DNA from 2 places in the Streptomyces sp. GMY02 genome. Region 2 is predicted to be linked to the other one. Evidence: riboswitches for the same ligand, from Rfam matches in the RefSeq annotation. Region 2 holds a riboswitch; the other holds the start of a gene.
The links. A riboswitch is a leader RNA that binds a small molecule or an ion and turns the genes downstream of it on or off. The one in region 2 is predicted to bind cobalamin.
Positions count from the first base shown of each region.

Region 1: another riboswitch for cobalamin. It lies ahead of KQY30_RS14580 (CbtB-domain containing protein); the one in region 2 lies ahead of KQY30_RS28070 (cobalamin biosynthesis protein).

Region 1 is NZ_CP077658.1:3,464,670-3,468,876, forward strand. Features, by position in the region: gene cbiE (precorrin-6y C5,15-methyltransferase (decarboxylating) subunit CbiE) at 1-487, opposite strand, end outside; gene KQY30_RS14575 (CbtA family protein) at 692-1,516, opposite strand; gene KQY30_RS14580 (CbtB-domain containing protein) at 1,538-1,774, opposite strand; cobalamin riboswitch at 1,814-1,972, opposite strand; gene KQY30_RS14585 (histidine phosphatase family protein) at 2,141-2,905, shown strand; gene KQY30_RS14590 (TIGR03086 family metal-binding protein) at 3,054-3,623, opposite strand; gene KQY30_RS14595 (helix-turn-helix domain-containing protein) at 3,709-4,207, shown strand, end outside.
Region 2 is NZ_CP077658.1:6,583,828-6,588,034, reverse strand. Features, by position in the region: gene KQY30_RS28080 (inorganic phosphate transporter) at 136-1,365, shown strand; gene KQY30_RS28075 (hypothetical protein) at 1,409-1,645, shown strand; cobalamin riboswitch at 1,766-1,908, shown strand; gene KQY30_RS28070 (cobalamin biosynthesis protein) at 1,941-3,035, shown strand; gene KQY30_RS28065 (cobyric acid synthase) at 3,032-4,207, shown strand, end outside.

The sequences.
Region 1 (4,207 bases), 3.1 Mb from region 2:
CCGGTGTCGCCGCGCCCGCGCTCAGCACCAGGACCCGGCGGCCGTCGTACAGCGCGGCGGCGAGCCGCTCGACGGGCCGACCGACCAGGGTGACGACCTCCGTCTCTTCCACCGGCCAGCCGAGCCGGGCGCAGGCGTACGAGACGGACGACGGATGCGGCAGTACGCGCAGCGTCCCGGTCCCCGCGTCCGCCCCCACAACTTCCATGAGCGTGCGCCCGATCCCGTAGAACATCGGGTCCCCGCTGGCCAGTACGCACAGCCGCTGCCCGGCATGGGCCGCGAGCACCCCGGGTACGGCGGGCCGCAGCGGCGAGGGCCACACCACGCGTTCCCCCGCGCACTCGTCGCGCGGCAGCAGCTCCAACTGCCGGGCGCCGCCCACGATCACCCCGGCCGCACGCAGCGCGTCCCGCCCGGGCGCGGAAAGCCCGGCCCAGCCGTCGGCACCGATCCCGACGACGGTCACCGGGGGCGGGACGGTCACCGAGGGCGGAGGCGAGGCGGAGGTGAAGGACGGTGCGCTCACCGGGGGCAAGGCGGAGGCAGGGGGTGGTGCGCTCACCGGGAAACACCTCTGAGCTGGAACATGCTGGAAAAAGACCGACCTTGCACTCTACTGTCCGTATTTCACTGCCCGTACTTCTCCAGCATGTTCCCGCCGTCCCCCGCGCCCGCCGCGCCCGTCAGGTCAGGGCCGTACGGATCCGCTCAAGCCCGCTTCCGCGCCCGAGGCGGCCCGCGCGGCACGCGGCATGAGCACCCGCTCCGCCATCGCCCCGAAGATCAGCCCGAAGGCCGTCCACAGCAGCGCCTGCACGCCCAGCGAGGCCAGGCGGAATTCCCAGAGGAGAGCCGCCGGGAAGGTTTCCCGTACGGCATCGGAGTTGGCGGGCAGGACAAGACAGGCGACCGCCACGGCGGCCACATATCCGGCTCCGGCGACGACGGACGCGTTCCAGTTGCCCAGCCGCGGAGCGAGCCTCCGGCCCGCGATGACGGCGATGACGGCCAGCAGCACGCTGAGCACGATCATCAGGAAGAAGAGCGTGGTGCGCTTGCCGATGGTGTCCGGGTTGCCCACCGCGGGCGGGGTCGCCGGATACTTCAGGAACGGCACCAGATAGACCGTGGTGAAGGCCGCGCCCGCGATCAGTGCCGCGGTCGCCCTCGGCCCGAACCGGCCGATCCTGCCCAGACAGACGGAGAAGACCAGCGAGGCGATGCCGCCCAGGGCCACTCCGTACACCAGGACACCGGTGGCCAGCCCGAACGTCGACTGGACCGGCCTGCTGACCAGTTCCTCTTCCTCTTCCTCTCCCTCTTGCTCCGCTGCCGCCGCGGTGTGCCCGGCGTGCTCGTTCGCCGCCGGTGCGGACTGTGTCTCCTCCAGCGCGATGGAGTCCCGTACGGAGGGCTCACCGGCCACATACGCCAGCGCGAACGCGAAGAGTCCGGCCAGCACGCCCGCGATCATGCCGCGGACCAGGAGAGTTCTGACGGTGGAGGCATGCATGTGCGTGATCTCCGTCAGCGGTCAGTGGCAGGGGAAACCGAGCAGATGACGGCCGTCGTGCACCCATTCGTGCACTTCCGCTCCCGAGAACACCGAGGTGGCGCCCTGTTCGGCGCCGACGAAGTAGAGCAGGACCAGCATCAGGGTGCCCACGAACACGGCCCACGGCAGCACCGCGCGCAGTGGAAGCGGTGTCACCGGGTGGGTGGCGCCGGTGGCGACGGACGGAACGACCGGCGGCGCGATGGACTCAGCCATGACGGAACCTCCTTGGGGAACTCGCGTCCCATTCAGTGGAGCTCGAACGACGGCCGTCGGGTCTGACTCACCGGGCTCCGTACCGCCTGCGCGCTGTTACGCGGCGGCCGGCACCCGGCATACAGTGGCGCGACCGTGCCGGACTCTCACCGGACTTCCGTCTTGCCGTCGTATATACCGACGTGAAGGTACCGCGATCCGGCAGACCGGCCAAGAGGCCCTCGGCGCGGCCCCGACCGGCGACGTGCCCGGAGTAACCCGCCCGGGGACCGGCCCGGAAACCGGCCCGACGGGGAGCCCGGCCCAACTGGCGGGCCCGGCAGGCCTGGAGTGCGGGCCCGGCAGCCCTGGAGCGAGGAGAGCCGTATGACGACCCGGGTGATGTTCATCTCACCGGCCATCAGCACAGCACTGCGCGAGGCGCGTTTCGCCACCGTCGAGGACGTCGAGGCCGACATCGCGGCGTCCGGGACCGCGACGTCCGGGACTGTGACCTCCGGAACCGCGGCGTCCGGGAGCGCGGCGTCCGGAACCGCGACCTCCCGTAGCGACACGACCGGGACCGACAGCTCCAGGACCGGGACCGGCACCTCCGGAATCGCGACCGACGTGCTGGACGCTCTCGACCCGCTGGGGCTCCGGCAGGCGGAAGCGGTACGGGAGAGCTTCCCCCGTACCGCCGCCCTGTACGTCTCCCCCTCGGCGCGCTGCCGCCGTACCGCCGAGGTCCTCGGTCTGGACGCCAAGCCACTGCCGGACCTCGCGCCCTGCGCGATGGGCCGCTGGCAGGGCCGGACACTCGACGAAGTGGCCGCCGCGGAACCGGAGTCGGTGGCCGCGTGGCTCTCCGACCCGGCCGTCGCGCCGCACGGCGGGGAGTCCCTGCGGACCTTCCACACCCGCGTCGCCGACTGGCTGGACACCCTCGGTTCCGAAACGGTCGCCGGCGGGCGCGTCATCGCCGTGGCCGAGCCGGACGTCATCCGCGCCGCCGCGGTCCACGCCCTCGGCGCGGGTCCCGGGTCGTTCTGGCGGATCGACATACAGCCGCTGTCCGCCGTCGAACTCAGCGGGCGCGGCGGCCGGTGGAATCTCCTCGGCGGCCGCCCCCTGCACACTGCCACCCCCTGAGGCCACCCCCTGCGCGCCACGGGTTCCGGCACGCGCCGGCCGCCCAGCGCACCCCGCCGGACAGCGCCGCGAGCGTGCGTGCCGGGCCACGCGAGCCCCGCGAGCCCGGGCCAGATCAGCGAGATCGGCAAGATCGGCAAGACACTCCCTAGCGTCGCGTCCAGCCCGGGTCGCGGCCCGTCTCGGCGAGCAGTACCTCGAACGGACCCGCGTCCTCCGCGACCGGCACCGGTTCCCCGAACATCCCCATCTCCCGTCCCATCGGCGCCAGAGCCCTGAACTCCTCCCCGACCACGTCCAGAAGCACCCCGGCCGGCTCGTACGGCTGCCCCGTCGCCCGCGCCAGGTCCCATCCGTGCACCGTCAGATCGCCGAGCACCATCGCGCCGACCGTCCTGGCCGGCAACCCCATGGCCCCCGTGGTGCCCTCGTCCGCGCCCGGCACGGCCCACGCCTCGACGAGCCGTACGGTCTCCTCCGCGAACCGCTCGCGCCACGCCCCCTCCAACGGCTCGGGCGGGACCGTGAAATCGGCGTCCTTCTTGGCCGCGAGCGCCTGGAAGTTCACGACGACCTGGAAGAGATGGGCCGCCAGCGCGCGTACGTCGTACTCACTGCACGGCGTCGGCGCGCCGAGCTGCTCATCGGTGATGCCACGGACGACGGTGACGGTACGGTCGGCCGCCGCCTCCAACATGTTGCTGATCTTGTCGCTCATGGCCCGACCGTACGAATCGCCGCCGCCCGCCGTCTTGAACAAACACGACAGGTCACGGCGGACAAACGCGGCATAGGATCCGGCCATGGCAGGTCCGCGGCGCGACACCCGGGGCATCGTCGACGCCCCGGGGCTTTTCGCGCGCGTACGGTTCCGGCGCCGCGCACCGGCGCCGTCCCTGCGGCCGTATCTGGAGCACTACTGGCTGATCGACTGGGATCTGGACCAGCCGTATGTCTCGCAGGTGGTACCGCACCCCTCGGTCAACGTGGTCTTCCAGCGGTTCGGGTACGGGCCCGGCGGCTCGTCCTTCGCGGAGGTGGCGGGCATCGGCCTGGAACTGTTCAGCCAGCGGCTGGAGGGGCGGGGCCGGGTGTGCGGGGTGCAGTTCAGGCCGGGCGGCTTCCGGCCGTTCGCGCCACGGTGGCCCGTATCGGAGTGGACAGGGCGGCGGGTGCCGCTCGGCGAGGTCATGCCGGCGACGGACGCGGACATCGAGACGGTGCTCGGCGACGATGAGGCCGGTGGGACCGGAGAGGCTGCCGGGGCCTGTGGGGCCGGGGAGGACGCCCGGGTGGCCGCGC
Region 2 (4,207 bases):
CGGGTCACTCGAACGGAGGCGCGCGACGCCGATCCGGGACACCACAAAGGCGCCCGGAGTTCACCTCCCGTTCACTCTGACTCCCTACGTTCACCGAGGCCACCGACCTCACACGATTGCCTGGGTATTCGGTACATGGAACACATCACACTGCTGCTCGGGATCGTGATCGTGACAGCGCTCGTGTTCGATTTCACCAACGGTTTCCATGACACCGCCAACGCGATGGCGACGACCATCTCGACGGGCGCGCTGAAACCCCGGACCGCGGTGGCCATGTCGGCCGTGCTGAATCTGGTCGGCGCGTTCCTTTCCGTGGAGGTCGCCAAAACGATCTCCGGCGGGCTCATCAACGAGAACGGCATCAGGACCGAGGTGATCTTCGCGGCGCTGGTCGGCGCCATCCTCTGGAACCTGCTCACCTGGCTGCTCGGACTGCCGTCGAGTTCGTCGCACGCGCTGTTCGGCGGACTGATCGGCGCGACCCTGATGTCGGTCGGCACCTCCGGGGTCAATGGCGGTGTCGTCGTCACCAAGGTGCTGATTCCCGCGCTGGCCGCGCCCGTCGTCGCGGGTCTGGCGGCCCTGCTCGCGACGAGGCTGACGTACCGGATCGGCCGCCGCACCGACGACCGGGCCACCGCCAAGGGCTTTCGCGCCGGGCAGATCGCCTCGGCCGGACTGGTCTCCCTCGCCCATGGCACCAACGACGCGCAGAAGACCATGGGGGTCATCACGCTGGCGCTGGTCACCGGCGGTGTTCTCGCACCCGGTGCCAATCCGCCGCTGTGGGTGATCGTCTCGGCCGGTACGGCGATCGCGCTCGGTACGTACCTCGGGGGCTGGCGCATCATCCGCACCATGGGCACCGGCCTCACCGATCTCCGGCCGCAGCAGGGTTTCGCCGCCCAGACCAGTGCCGCGACCGTCATCCTGGCCTCCTCCCATCTGGGCTTCTCGCTCTCCACCACGCAGTCCTGCTCGGGCGCGGTGATGGGCGCGGGGCTCGGGCGCCGGGGCGGTACGGTCCGCTGGTCCACCGCGGGCCGGATGTTCGCCGCCTGGGGGCTGACGCTGCCCGCCGCCGGACTGGTGGCCGCAGGCGCGGAGTTCCTGACGAGGCAGGGCAGTTGGGGTGTCTCGGTCGTCGCCGCACTGCTGGTCGTGCTCTCCGGCGCGATCTGGCTCGCCGCACGCCGACGCCCGGTCGACCACACCAATGTCAACGAGACCGCGACCGGTGAGCCGGGTGGCAGGACCGCCCCCGCCGTCACCCCCTCCCCCGCGGCCACGGGGGATCTGTCGACCACCATCCCGGCGCCTCCGGGCGGCACGGGCGAACCGGCGCGCACCGCCCGGGTCTGAGCAGCGCCACGGCGCGGGAAAGAAAAGAAAAAGAGGGATGGGCATGAAGATCGACTGGGCGGCGCTCGGCTCCGTCTTCGGGGTCAGTCTGGCGGCGACCGTCGGGCTCGTGGGGCTGTTCACCCTGGGCGTGGTCGGACTGGCCAAGCACGAGTCCGCCACCGCCACCGCCGGGCACGGCGGGGCGGGTACGGCGGGTCTGGCGCGGGCGGGCGCGTATGCCTGCTTCGCGCTCTGTGTGGCCGCTGTGGCGTACGGGATCCGGCTGATCGTGGCCTGAACCGTCGTCCGGTCCGCTCGGGGTCGGCTCGGCGTCTGCTCCGGGTGCGTTCCCCGCCGGACCGCGGCCAGTGTGGGGCTTCGCACACTGTCCCGTCGCAGGTCAAGGATGAGTTGACGGGTGTTTGCGCAGCGTGGTGGACTTCCGGGGCCATTTACGACGGCAGAAGAGGAAGCCGGTGCGAATCCGGCGCGGTCCCGCCACTGTCACTGGGAGCCCTGTCCCAGGAGCCAGGAACTCTCGCCGCCGCACCACGTCGAGCCGGGGCGCGGACCCTGAGTGAGGACAAGTCGCCATGCCTGGCAGCGGTTCGTCCGCCATGCGCGGTGGCGGTTCGGCCGCCGAGCGGGTCTTCGCGTACGGCGCCACCGCCGGCCTGCTGGGCGACCGGCTGTTCGCCGATCCGCGCCGGGGTCATCCGGTGGCCGCGTTCGGCCGGGCGGCGGGGGCGGTCGAGCGGGTGCTGTGGCACAACCACCGTGGCTGGGGCGCGCTGCACACGCTGGTGTGCGCCGGAGGCGCCGTCGGCCTCGCTCTGCTCGCCGCCCGGGCCGCTGAAGGCACGGGCGGCGCGAGGGCAGGCCGTACCGCGTCCGTCGCGCTGACCGCCGTGGCCACCTGGTCCGTGGTCGGAGGTACATCCCTGGGCCGGGAGGCGCGTGCCATCGGCGCGGCGCTCGACGCCGGGGACATCGAGCTGGCGAGGGAGCGGCTGCCGCACCTGTGCGGGCGCGATCCGCAGAGCCTGAGCGGTCCTGAGCTGGCCCGCGCCGTCGTGGAGTCCGTCGCCGAGAACACCTCGGACGCCGTCGTGGGCGCGCTGCTGTGGGGCGCGGTCGCGGGGGTGCCGGGGCTCGTGGGGTTCCGCGCCGTGAACACCCTGGACGCGATGGTGGGTCACAAGTCGGCCGTGTATGGCCGGTTCGGGTGGGCGTCGGCCCGGCTCGACGATCTGGCCGGCTGGCCCGGGGCCCGGCTGACCGCCGCGCTGGCCGTCCTGGCCGGTGACGATCCGCGCGGGGCACTGCGGGCGGTGTGGCGGGACGCTCGGAAGCATCCGAGCCCCAACGCGGGCCCGGTGGAGGCGTCGTTCGCCGGCGCACTGGGCGTACGGCTCAGCGGGACGCTGGCGTACGGCGGGCGGGTGGAGCACCGGCCCGTACTGAACGGCGACGGGCGGCCGGTGAGGACGACCGACATCGAGCGGGCGGTACGGCTGTCGCGCCGGGTGAGCGGGCTGGCCCTCGCGGCCTGTGTCGCGGGCCGGTTCGCGTACGGGGCGATACGCCGTACGGCCTCGGCCTCGGCCTCAGCTTCGGCCTCCGCTTCCGCACACGGCGCGGCGGACCGTACGGCCATCAACTCGACGGACCGATGGGGGCGTGGATGAGCCGGGGCGGGCGCGGCGGTGGGCTGCTGGTGGCCGGGACCACCTCCGACGCGGGCAAGAGCGTCGTCACGGCGGGGATCTGCCGGTGGCTGGTACGCCGAGGGGTGAAGGTCGCGCCCTTCAAGGGGCAGAACATGTCGCTCAATTCGTTCGTGACGCGCGAGGGCGCGGAAATCGGGCGGGCGCAGGCGATGCAGGCGCAGGCGGCCCGGGTGGAGCCGACCGCGCTGATGAATCCCGTGCTGCTCAAGCCCGGTGGAGACCGCAGCAGTCAAGTGGTGCTGATGGGGCGGCCGGTGGGCGAGCTGAGCGCCAAGGGCTTCTTCGGCACAGTCGGAACGGACGGGACAAACGGGATTGACACAGACAGGGCGGATGGCGAAGCGCCGTCGGGAAGGGCCCTGCGCGGCGGGCGTCAAGAAGCCCTGCTCGGGACCGTCCTGGAGTGCCTGGAGGAGCTGCGCGCCACGCATGACGCGGTGATCTGCGAGGGCGCGGGCAGCCCCGCCGAGATCAATCTGCGCCGTACGGACATCGTGAACATGGGCATCGCACGGGCCGCGCGGCTGCCCGTGATGGTGGTCGGCGACATCGACCGGGGCGGGGTCTTCGCCTCCTTCTTCGGTACGACCGCGCTGCTGAGCCCCGAGGACCAGGCGCTGGTCGCGGGGTATCTGGTGAACAAGTTCCGGGGTGATGTGTCGCTGCTGGAACCGGGCCTCGAGATGCTCCGCGGGCTGACCGGACGCACCACGCTGGGGGTGCTCCCCTGGCGGCACGGCCTCGGTATCGACGAGGAGGACGGGCTGCGGGTGTCCCGGAACGGTGCCGCCGTGCGCGGGGCACCGGCGGCGCCCCCGCACGGCGAGGAGGTGCTCCGGGTCGCGGTCTGCGCCGTGCCGCTGATGTCCAACTTCACCGATGTGGACGCGCTGGCGGCGGAACCAGGGGTCGTGGTGCGGTTCGTCGACCGGCCCGAGGAGCTGGTGGACGCGGACCTCGTGGTGGTGCCCGGCACCCGCGGCACCGTGCGGGCGCTGGCCTGGCTGCGGGAGCGCGGGCTCGCCGACGCCCTGGCGCGGCGGGCCGCCGAGGGGCGCCCCGTGCTGGGGATCTGCGGCGGCTACCAGATCCTCGGCGAGCACATCGACGACGAGGTGGAGTCACGGGCG